DNA from 3 places in the Exiguobacterium sp. s160 genome. Region 1 is predicted to be linked to each of the others. Evidence: riboswitches for the same ligand, from Rfam matches in the RefSeq annotation. Region 1 holds a riboswitch; each other region holds the start of a gene.

Evidence for each region. A riboswitch is a leader RNA that binds a small molecule or an ion and turns the genes downstream of it on or off. The one in region 1 is predicted to bind S-adenosylmethionine.
Region 2: linked by a shared signal. The riboswitch ahead of KNO86_RS04760 (methionine ABC transporter ATP-binding protein) and the one ahead of KNO86_RS07595 (2,3-diketo-5-methylthiopentyl-1-phosphate enolase) in region 1 are both predicted to bind S-adenosylmethionine.
Region 3: linked by a shared signal. The riboswitch ahead of KNO86_RS02195 (MetQ/NlpA family ABC transporter substrate-binding protein) and the one ahead of KNO86_RS07595 (2,3-diketo-5-methylthiopentyl-1-phosphate enolase) in region 1 are both predicted to bind S-adenosylmethionine.

The regions. Positions count from the first base shown of each region.
Region 1 covers NZ_JACSKK010000002.1:335,802-339,603, forward strand. The annotation lists gene mtnA (S-methyl-5-thioribose-1-phosphate isomerase) at 1-74, opposite strand, end outside; gene mtnK (S-methyl-5-thioribose kinase) at 71-1,222, opposite strand; SAM riboswitch class I at 1,305-1,407, opposite strand; SAM riboswitch class I at 1,613-1,714, shown strand; gene KNO86_RS07595 (2,3-diketo-5-methylthiopentyl-1-phosphate enolase) at 1,785-2,939, shown strand; gene KNO86_RS07600 (2-hydroxy-3-keto-5-methylthiopentenyl-1-phosphate phosphatase) at 2,936-3,586, shown strand; gene KNO86_RS07605 (methylthioribulose 1-phosphate dehydratase) at 3,583-3,802, shown strand, end outside.
Region 2 covers NZ_JACSKK010000001.1:922,837-926,638, forward strand. The annotation lists gene KNO86_RS04750 (MetQ/NlpA family ABC transporter substrate-binding protein) at 1-290, opposite strand, end outside; gene KNO86_RS04755 (methionine ABC transporter permease) at 321-983, opposite strand; gene KNO86_RS04760 (methionine ABC transporter ATP-binding protein) at 973-2,001, opposite strand; SAM riboswitch class I at 2,079-2,185, opposite strand; gene KNO86_RS04765 (thioredoxin family protein) at 2,636-2,893, opposite strand; gene KNO86_RS04770 (PTS sugar transporter subunit IIC) at 3,074-3,802, shown strand, end outside.
Region 3 covers NZ_JACSKK010000001.1:425,410-429,211, forward strand. The annotation lists gene KNO86_RS02185 (methionine ABC transporter permease) at 1-167, opposite strand, end outside; gene KNO86_RS02190 (methionine ABC transporter ATP-binding protein) at 139-1,173, opposite strand; gene KNO86_RS02195 (MetQ/NlpA family ABC transporter substrate-binding protein) at 1,185-2,006, opposite strand; SAM riboswitch class I at 2,080-2,184, opposite strand; gene KNO86_RS02200 (iron-containing alcohol dehydrogenase) at 2,226-3,179, opposite strand; gene KNO86_RS02205 (aminotransferase class I/II-fold pyridoxal phosphate-dependent enzyme) at 3,237-3,802, opposite strand, start outside.

The DNA of each region.
Region 1 (3,802 bases):
TGCGGCAACAGCGTCTGATCTAAAATCGTCAACACTTCCGTGTCGGCATCGAAATGTATACTTTGCACACTCATACCCGCACCTCCGATAGAACCGGGATCAGCTGATCGATGGATTGAATCTGATGACGCTGTTTGATGAGACGCGTGCCAAGTTCTAGGGCGTGACGTTTCCGTTCGATCCGAAGGTCGTCTGGTAATGTTTCTAAGTCAGCAACGCCCGCTAGACCGACCGTCCGACGAATCAATTCGCAGCCTGCGTAGCCGATCGCATCACTCAAAATCGATGGCAACAGTTCGTCCACGAATCCTACTGTGTTGAACGGCTCGACCGCCTGTGTGAAGCGGGTGCGGAACGTTTTTTCGAACGTCTCCCACAGAGTGAGCACTTCTGTGAAGCGTTCGAACCGCTTCAACGGATGTGCATACGTCGAGAACACCAAATGGGCGATGATTTGACCGATGTCAAAACCGAATGGACCGTAAAAGGCAAACTCAGGATCGATGATTTTCGTTTCCTGACGCGTCGCAAAAATGCTTCCTGTATGTAAATCCCCATGTAGCAACGCTTCATGTTTGGTCACGAACCCAACCTTCAATTTCGTCACTTCAATTTTCAAGGCGAGATCTGACCACAGCTGCTCCACGTCCGGACGAAGAGCCGTTTCGATTTGATTCGATTCTGCATCACGATACGGGTCGGTGAAGATCAGCTTTTCCGTGATATCGCATAGCTCTGGATTGTAATACTCTTTTTCGATTTGTTTCTTGGCGAGCGGTCCTTTCGCATAGTCAGACGTCGCAAACAACGTCTCCCCGAGGAATGTACCGACGTGACGCGCCAAATTCGGATAGCTCTCTCCTTTTAGGAAGCCTGTCCGGACGATTTCAAAAGCTGACAAATCTTCCAAAATCGTATAGGCGAGTTCACGGTCACTACCGAGTACATCCGGTACGAATTGTGGTACGACTTTTGAAAACTCACGGAGGGCCAGTTGTTCAATCCACGAACGGTCAAGCGTGAGCGGCCAACTCTCTCCAACAACTTTTGCGTACGGCAACGCCTGTTTCACAATCAATGACGTTTCTCCTTGACGAATGCGAAAGACGAGATTTAAATTTCCATCTCCAATTTCCTCACATTCTGCAATCCCCTCTTCTAGTAACCCCAACTGTCGAACGTGTTCGACGACACTTTGTTCTGTAAACGCCTCATAAGCCATGATGATTTTCCCCTTTCTTGAATCTATGCATGAAAAAAGCCCCTTTCTCCGCGAGAAAGAGGCACACCCAAATTGGTTGTTCCTCTCATCTTTCAGACATATGTCTGGTGGATGTAGCACCGTGCCAAATGGTCGGTTGCTGCGGCGTCTTAGGGCCAATTCCCTCTGCCAACTCGCGATAAGAGTAAATGATGTAATTGTGTTTGACGTGTTGAGACGAATATTACGGACTAGGCACGCTAGTTGTCAATCCTCTATTTTCGATCGACTCCCTATTTTTGACACGCATATATAGAAACATTATTTTTAAACTTTTTTTCTCAAAAAAAGGAATTGACGAGTGAGCGATTCTATGTAAAAATTCAATTAAATTTCACAACTTCACAACTATTCTTATCAAGAGCAGACGGAGGGACAAGCCCGATGATGTCGCAGCAACCGACCAGTAATGGCACGGTGCTAATTCTTGCAGCTATCGCTGAGAGATAAGAGTTCATTGTTTTCGAATGACCTCTTGCCTTGGCATGAGGTCATTTTTTGTTTGACCTGAAAGGAGGAACTTATGGGAGTCATCGCAACTTATGAAATCAAACATACCGATCACGTCGAACGCGTGGCTGAGAAAATCGCACATGAGCTGACCGTCGGGACATGGACCGAATTGAACCATCTCGAACAGCATCAACTACAGGCATTCCGCGGTGAGGTCATCGATACCTCCCAACAGGAAACGACGAGTCGCTTCTCGATTCGTTACCCGCTACATAATGTGACGCCGGACTTTTCATCCATTCTGACGACGACATTCGGAAAGCTGTCGCTCGACCCAAACGTCCAACTTGTCGACCTATCGCTCCCGAATGAGCTCGCATCGGACTTTCCGGGTGCCGCATTCGGTGTTGAAGGGGTCCGCGACATCCTTCAAGTACACGACCGACCGCTCGCCATGAGCATCTTCAAAGGTGTCATCGGCCGGGATCTCGACTTTTTGGCGACACAGCTCCGTGACCAATTCAACGGCGGAATCGACCTCGTCAAAGACGATGAGATTTTATATGACAATCCGCTCACCCCATCGCTCGAACGGGCTCGAATTGGAGCATCGATCATTCAAGAACATCAAGAATTGACGGGTCGTTCCGTTCTATACGCCGTCACGTTGAGCGGACCCGTTTTCACCTTACGCGATCAGGCAAAACGTTTGATCGAGGCAGGCGCGACCGCATTTTTGTTCAACGTGTATACGTACGGGCTTGACGTGTTACGAGAGCTCGCCAAAGACCCTGAGATTCACGTCCCGATTTTGGCACATCCTGCTTTTGCGGGAGCGTTGACCGGATCGATTCGTCATTCCCTCCTCTTTGGGAAACTGATTCGACTCGCCGGGGCGGACTTGACGCTCTTCCCGTCGCCATATGGTTCACTCTCGACACCGAAAGACGAAACACAACAGATTCAAACGTATGCGACGGAATCCCATTGGACGAAACCGATTCTGACTGTCCCGTCTGCCGGGATTCACCCAGGACTCGTTCCGGATTTGATTCGTGACTTCGGAACGGATGTCGTCATCAATGCAGGCGGTGGGATTCATGGGCATCCCGACGGTGCGGTTGCTGGAGCGAGGGCGTTCCGCCAAGCAATCGATCAGGTAATCGGTAAAACGAGCGAGACCGATGCGTTATCGACTGCGCTGAATGCGTGGGGTGCGCGATGAGTACGCACGTCATCTGTGATTTCGACGGAACCATCACGGAAGAAGATAACATCATCGTGTTGATGCGACGCTTCGCCCCACCTGAATGGGTCGAACTCAAAGATGGTGTTTTGAACCAAACGCTCTCCATTCGAGAAGGCGTCGGTCAGATGTTCAGCCTGCTCCCGAGTCATCAGGAGACTTTGTATCGCGACTTTCTGCAGTCGACCATCACGCTTCGAGCGGGGTTTGTCGAGTTTTTGCAAGAGATACAATCACAGGGTTTTCGATTTGATGTCGTCAGTGGAGGCATGGACTTTTTCGTCCATCCGATTCTAGAAGGTCATGTCGCACCGGAACACATCTACTGCAATCACGTTGATTTTTCAGAAGCGACAGCGCGCGTCACATGGCCTCATTCATGTGATGCCCATTGCTCGAACGATTGCGGATGTTGCAAGCCGACGATTGCCCGACAGATCGTCTCACCTACCGACACGTTAATCGTGATCGGGGATTCCGTCACCGATTTTGAAATCGCCAAACGCGCCGACGTCGTGTATGCGCGCGGTCAACTGATTTCGCTATGCGAGGCGGAAGGAATTCACTATGTTCCGTTCGAGACATTCCATGACATTTCAGCTTATATGAAAGGAGTGAACGTATGACTGTACAAGAACGATGGGTCGAACTTGCCGACATTAAAGACGAGCTCGCCGCACGGGACTGGTTCCCCGGCACGAGCGGCAACCTGGCAATCCGCGTATCGGACGACCCGCTGACGTTCCTCGTGACAGCAAGCGGTCGTGATAAACGAAAGCGTACGGATGAAGACTTCGTTCTCGTCGATGCGACCGGTCAATTGATTGGAGAACACTCAGGCA
Region 2 (3,802 bases), on a different contig from region 1:
GACTTGAGGTATGGCTCGTGTTGGAAGTAGTTCGCATCGAGCTCACCGCTTGCGAGCGTCTTATTCGGAAGCACGTAGTCTTGGAACTTCTTGATTTCGAGTTTGTAGCCTTTTGCTTCATATTCTTCTTGTACGTGCTCTAAAATCTCAGCGTGCGGTACGTTCGACGCACCGACAATCAATGTTTTTTCATCGCCAGAACCTGTTTCTGCCTCTTCTCCGCCGCAAGCCGCGAGAACTGTGAATGCTGATAAAGCTGTCAATCCGAGTACTGTTTTCCAAGTTTTCATTATGAATCCCTCCAAATGGTGTATGTGTAATTAAGCTGAACGTTTATCAATTTTTGTGACGAGTCGGTCACCGATGAACTGGATGACGAACACGATGATCAAGATGAGCACCGTCGCCACGAACGTGACGTCGTTTTGTGAGCGTTGGAAACCTTCCAAGAAGGCCAAGTTCCCGAGTCCGCCGCCTCCGACGACACCGGCCATCGCCGTATAACCGACGATTGCAACGATGGTCACCGTGAGTCCTGAAACGATTGCCGGAAGCGCTTCCGGAATCAAGACTTTATAAATGATTTGCCATTTCGTCGCGCCCATCGATTCCGCTGCCTCGATGACGCCGCGGTCGACTTCACGAAGGGCAAGTTCGACCATACGGGCGTAGAACGGTGCAGCTCCGATGATGAGTGCCGGAAGCGCCGCCGTCGAACCGAGCATCGTACCGAGCAGGAACAACGTGAACGGGATGAGTAAGATGATTAAGATGATGAACGGGATCGAACGGAACACGTTGACGATCGCGCTGACGAAGACGTAAATTGGACGATTCTTCAATAATAGCGATTCGTTTGTAATATAAAGAATCAAACCTAAAGCGAGTCCAATCACAAACGTCGCGACACCCGCGACGAGCGTCATGTACAACGTCTCCCATGTCTGTTCCATCATGATTTGCCAGTCTACGTTAGGAAACATCGCTTTCCACCTCCACTTCTACTGATTGCGAACGAATCGACGCGATGGCGCGTTCGATTTCTCGTGCTTCCCCAATCAATTGGATGAATAGCGTGCCGAGCGCACCGACTTGTGACTGGGTCACGTTCCCGCCGATGATGTTGAATCCGATGTCGTGCGTCTTAAGGACGTCAGACAAAATCGGTTGTTCTGCCGTTTCGTTCAAGAATTTCAATTTGACGATTTGCCCACTCGGATAGCGTGCTTTCAAATGTTCGAACGTGAGCGATAGATCGTCGACTGCCCCGATTTGTTTCACGAATTCTTTCGTGATTGGCTGCTCCGGATGTTGGAACACGTCAGAGACTTGACCTGTCTCAACGACTTTCCCTGCCTCCATCACGGCGACGCGATGACAAATCTTTTGGATGACGTGCATCTCATGCGTGATGAGGACGATTGTCAATCCGAGCTTCTTATTGATGCTGACGAGCAGTTCAAGAATCGAATCCGTCGTCTTCGGGTCGAGCGCGCTTGTCGCTTCGTCACAGAGGAGCACCTCTGGATTGGTAGCGAGCGCGCGGGCAATCCCGACTCGCTGTTTTTGACCGCCGGATAATTGTGACGGATAGCTGTCTTCACGACCTGATAATCCGACGAGCTCGACGAGTTCCTGAACCCGACGCTTCCGCTCACTTGCCGGTACCCCGATCAATTCGAGTGGGAAGCTGATGTTTTCTGCGACCGTGCGCGACCACAGAAGGTTAAAGTGCTGGAAGACCATCGAGACGTTCTTTCGAACCCCTCGTAATTCTTTCGGGCTGAGCTTCGTGAGCTCACTCCCGGCGACCTCGATTTCACCGCTAGACGGTGATTCGAGACGGTTGAGCAATCGGATGAGCGTCGACTTCCCCGCCCCCGAATATCCGATTATTCCAAAAATTTCACCGCGATCAATCGTTAGTGATACATCATCCACCGCCTGGACACGACCATTCTTCGTATCGAACCATTTGGCGACGTTTCGTAATTGAATCAATACATTTCCCTCCTGACAACAAAAAAAGCGCGCACGTTTGAGCAAACGTGCGCACTTTATCGTACGGACAACGATTGCTCTCATCTCTCAAGGTTTCTCACCTTGCTGGAATTAGCACCATTTCGGATTGCTCCGCGGTTGCTGGGCGTCATAGGGCCAGTCCCTCAGCCTCTCTTGATAAGAGTGTTGTGTATTCGATTAGCTTTATCATAGCGACAGCTTTTTCTGCTGTCAAATCATTTTTTCAAAAAAATCAAAAAAAGGTGCCGTCCGAGGACGACACAGAACGTAGCACCTTGAGTCACGGAAGGACAGCCCATAGATGAAAATCTTTTGCCCGTTCAAGATTTACATCCTTATATGGGGGAGATTCACCAATCATCACTCGATCTTGATTTGGACCGTGCGATTATACGGAACGTCTTTCTTCGCTTGATTTTTTTGGGGGACAATCGAAGGGAAGACTGACGTGTATTCGTATAAAGGTAGCAGCGGCTTCACCAAAACGTCTTGATGTCGGGAATATCGCGTCCTATTTTGTGTTCAAGTAAGATGTTGTAATGAATATACCATTCGTGAACTTTCTGTGTCAACTGATTATTTAAAATTTTCAGATTATTCTAATGTTCCTCTCTCACTTTACGAAAGAGAGGACGTGTTGAACGTTTTGAAAAGCGTAAAGACGATCCCGAACCTCGCCATTTTCAAGCTTTAACAGCGCTGGGACGCTCATCACCTGATAAGCTTCAAGTTCTTTTGGGATATAGTTCGCATCGCGCTTTTCAATCTGAATTTCAGGGTCGACCGCCTCGACAACCGTCAACATTTTCTCCGCGACAGCGCATGTACCACACATTGGGGCGTATATATATAAGTATCCGTCTGTAATCATTTTTCTCACCTCTCTTGTCATTATAATAGTCGTTCGAGTCCCGTTCAAAAATCGTGCTCTCGTTAAATTTCAGAATTTTTCAATGATTCTCTTGACTCTTCTGTCTGATAGGAATAATATGGGTTCTAACTTTATCGCTTTTGTACATAACAGCAAAGAAGAAGGACAGGTGAATGAATGATGACGGAACAAGCAACAGGTACGACAAAGCAATTTACGATGAACGTCTTAAACGGTCTCAGTATGGCGATTCTGATCGCCCTCATCCCGAGCGCGCTGCTCGGCGAACTCACGAAAGCTATACTCCCTTATTTTCCGTCTCTTCAATTCATATTGGATGCGACGACGATTGCGATGCGCCTCCTCCCGGCCATTATCGGTCTTGCCGTCGCGATGCAGTTCGGTCGATCGATTTTAGAGGCTGGAACGATTGCCATCGCAACCTATGTCGGCAGTGGCGCCGTTCGAATTAATGAAGGTGCGTTCGTGATGGCCGGAATCGGTGACGTAATCACAGCCGGTGTGACCGCTGCAATCGCTACGATTCTTGTCATGAAGCTCGCTCCCCACTTGAAGACGTATACGGTCATCGTCATGCCGATGACCGTCATTGTCGTCGCAGGCGGCATCGGTGCCTTCTTATTGACGTATATCTCACAGATCACGACATACATCGGATACCTCATCATGACGATGACGGATCTTCAACCGGTTCTCATGGGCATCCTGATTGCGATGGCGTTCTCGCTCATCATCGTCTCGCCGATTTCGACTGTCGGGATTGCAACGGCCATCAGTCTATCAGGCGTTGCGGCTGGTGCGGCAAACCTCGGCGTCGTTGCCGCTGGATTCGGTCTCGCCATCGCAGGTTGGCAGGCGAACGCGACCGGGACATCGATCGCCCACTTC
Region 3 (3,802 bases), on a different contig from region 1:
TACACAAATCGGTTCGCGAGACGTCCGTTCGGTCTCGACAGTACGAGCAACGTCCCGAGCGGTAGCCCGATCAGTGTCGAGATGAGGAGCGCGATGCTCGTCATCGTCAACGTTTGAATCGTTCCCGTCCAAATCAGGTCACCCCAGTCTGTCCAAAACTGTTGCATGGTTCGACACCTCCCTTACGTGTACACCGCTCGTCTTCAAATAACGGACGGCGAGTTCTGTTTGATCATGGTCTCCATCAAGGTGAACGAGCAAGTTCCCGACGAGACCGGCTTTCAATTTCTTGATGCCGCCCCCAATGATGTTCGGTAAAATCCCGAATCGTTTCGTCAACTGGGCGAGCACCGCTTGTTCCGTTTGACTACCGATGAATGATAAATGAACGAGCGTGCCTCGCGACTGTAATTCCGACACCACTTCTTCCGGAACATCGAGATTCGTCTTCAAGAACCGCTGCGTCGTTTCGTGTCTCGGGTTTGAGAAGACATCCAACACGTTGCCTTGTTCAATGATGTTGCCGTGATCGATGACGGCGACCCGGTCACAGATCCGTTCAATCACTTCCATCTCATGCGTGATGAGAAAAATCGTTAATCCGAGCTCTCGGTTGATCTCGAGCAACAATTCTAAGATCGACTCGGTCGTTTCAGGGTCGAGGGCACTCGTCGACTCGTCGCTGAGCAGGATGTCCGGTTCATGTGCGAGCGCTCGTGCAATGGCGACGCGCTGTTTTTGACCGCCTGACAATTGTTCCGGATAATGGTTCCGATGTTCAGATAAACCGACGATGTCGAGATAGCGGTCGACCCGTTCACGGATGACATGCTTTCCGAGCCCTTCGAGGCGGAGCGGGATAGCCACGTTTTCTTCTACGGTCGCCGTCTTTAATAAGTTGTAATGTTGAAAGATCATACCAATTCGCTGACGTAGCGAAGAGAGTTCTTTTTTCTTTAATTGTGTGATATCTTGTCCCTCAATCTCAACGACACCTGCTGTCGGGCGCTCTAATAGATTGATCATTCGGATGAGTGTACTCTTCCCGGCACCGCTTCGCCCGATGATGCCGAAGATCTCTCCTTTTTCGATTGTGAGGGAGACGTCGTCGAGCGCGGTGATCGTATCTCCATTGACGTGAAATTGCTTGGTGATTTGTTTCAGTTCAATCATCAAATCCCTCCTCAGAACGCTGGTACGACAGATCCATTGAATTCTTCTTCGATGAAGGCACGTACTTCATCCGAATGGTAGTAAGACTTCAATGTCTCAACGACCTCATCTTCTTTGTTGGCCGAGCGGACGACCACATAGTTCGGATATGGGTTGTCGACCGTGTCCTCGTGGAACAGGGCATCCTCGTTGATGGAGAGACCTGCTCCCATCGCAAAGTTCGTATTGATGGCTGCAAGGGCTACTTCCGGTAGCTGTGTGGGAAGCTGCGACGCTTCAAGCTCGATGAATTCTAAATTGAGCGGGTTTTCTGCGATATCTCGTTTTGTTGCTTTATCCGTCAAGCCGTCCTTCAATGTGATGAGGCCAGCAGTTTCATACAGACGCAAGGCACGTAGTTCGTTCGCCGGATCGTTCGGGACGGCAACTTTATCTCCTTCTTTTAAATCCTTGATATCTGTCAACTTCTCAGAATAAAGACCCATCGGGAAAGCGACGGTCTTGAAGACATCGTCAATTTTATACCCCTTGTCTGACTTTTGAAGTTCGAGGAACGATAACGTCTGATAACTGTTCACATCTAGGCTTCCCTCGTCTAGTGCCGTATTCGGTGTGTTGTAATCGTTGAATACTTTGATATCAATCTCAAGTCCATCCTCTTTCGCGAGTTCCTGTACTTTCTCTGCAATCTGCTCGTGTGGGCCACCGGTCACGCCGATCGTCAGTTCTTCCGTGCTGAGCGTTTCGCTCGCCTCGGATTGCCCACAAGCTGAAAGTGCGATTGCTGCAAGGAATGACGAACCTGCCAAAAGTGTTTTTTGTTTGATATTCATGAATAGTTCCTCCTCCAATTGAAAAGCCCGCTACTCACGAAGAGCGGCGGGCACGACAAGTGAAAGTCGGACACGCTCATCTCCCAGACGTCTCGTCTGTTGGAATTAGCACCATGATCATAACTGATCTGGTTGCCGGGTTTCATCGGGCCAGTCCCTCCACCACTCTTGATAAGCAATCGGTTCTATTATTTTGTTATTATATTACTGATAAAAGCATTATTTGTAAACCACTTCTTGAAGATTGATGAGAATTTCTTTTAACTGCTCTGAATCTTCAAGATTCCGAATCCCTTGAATCGTGATTTCTTCGACGATCGAAGTAACCAACTCTTCGACTTGATCAGGACGAATCCCTAGTTGTGTAAGTGAAGTCGGCGCATCGATGGATTGAAGCCAGTCCTCGAGCAGGAGGGTGTCATCGGATCTAATCAACCGTTCTTGAACAATCAATCCGAAGCCAACCTTGTCACCGTGTAGCCACTGATGGGTCGAATCAAAGCGACTGAGTGCATTATGAACAGCGTGCGCGACCGCAACACGCGTGCCGGCATCCCCGAATCCACCAACCGCACCACCGACTGCGAGGACATGGTCGACGAGATATCGGATGTCTGGCCCATAATGACGAAAGTTCTGTTCATGAATCGACAAGTCCATCAATTCCCCGCACTGCGCAGCAAGTGATAACCCTGACTGAATCCCTGCGTCCCTTGAAGTCGTCCCGCTAATATATCGGGACTCGAACCACTTTGCGACCGTATCAATCACGCCAGCCTTGAAATAGTCATAAGGCGATTCACGTAACAGTCGTTCATCTGCGATGACGCGCTCGATGACGACCGGAAACGTGTCATAGCGAGTGTAAGACCCTTCCTCAGTGTAGATGACGCTGAGTGGTGTGAAAGCGGCACAGTTTGACACGAGGGTCGGGACGACAATGAGCGGGACCGACTGGGTGAATGCAATCCGCTTCGCCGTATCGATCAATTTACCTCCGCCGACGGCAATCCATACGTCGGGTCGATAGGCATTCAAACGATTTATTTCTTCGTCTGAACATTCACCGTAAAATCGTACACTCGGAATTTCTGCTAGACAAGGGGATACGCGTACCGCTTCACCGTATCCGTTCAATCCTCTTAAAATGAGTGCCTCCCGATTCCCGATCACCGTATGAAGGTCCTCGAGCGCATCATGCGAATGGTCATTCGAGCACGGCCTGACGAATCACAAATGTACCTCCTCATAGGCTACAAACAGTCTCTCAATCCGTTCCACCGCTTCATCAATCTTCTGTTCAGACGATACGAGACCGAAACGGATGTGGTGCTCTCCCTCTGTTCCAAAGAAGTAGCCTGGTGTGACGGCGACCCCTGCCTCGTGGAGTAACTTTGTCGAGAACGATTTTGCATCCCCCTCAGGCACTTTCGCCCATACAAAGAAGGAACCCTTCGGTGCCTCAATCTCCCACCCCGCCCGGCGTAACCCAGTAATCAATCGGTTTCGTCTTGTTTCGTAACGTGAGGCTAGGTCATCACGTAAGTCACGTGGGGATTCTAACGCCACGATTGCTGCCTCTTGAATGGCTGAGAAGACAGACACATGGACGTGATCTTGATATGTATTGATGGCTTCGATGATATCGGAGTTCCCAACAGCAAAGGCGACTCGCCACCCCGACATATTGAACGCCTTCGACATCGTGTATACTTCAATCCCAATTTCCTTCGCACCATCTGCCTGAAGGAAGCTCGGGGGAACATAACCGTCGAACCCAATGCTTCCATAAGCAA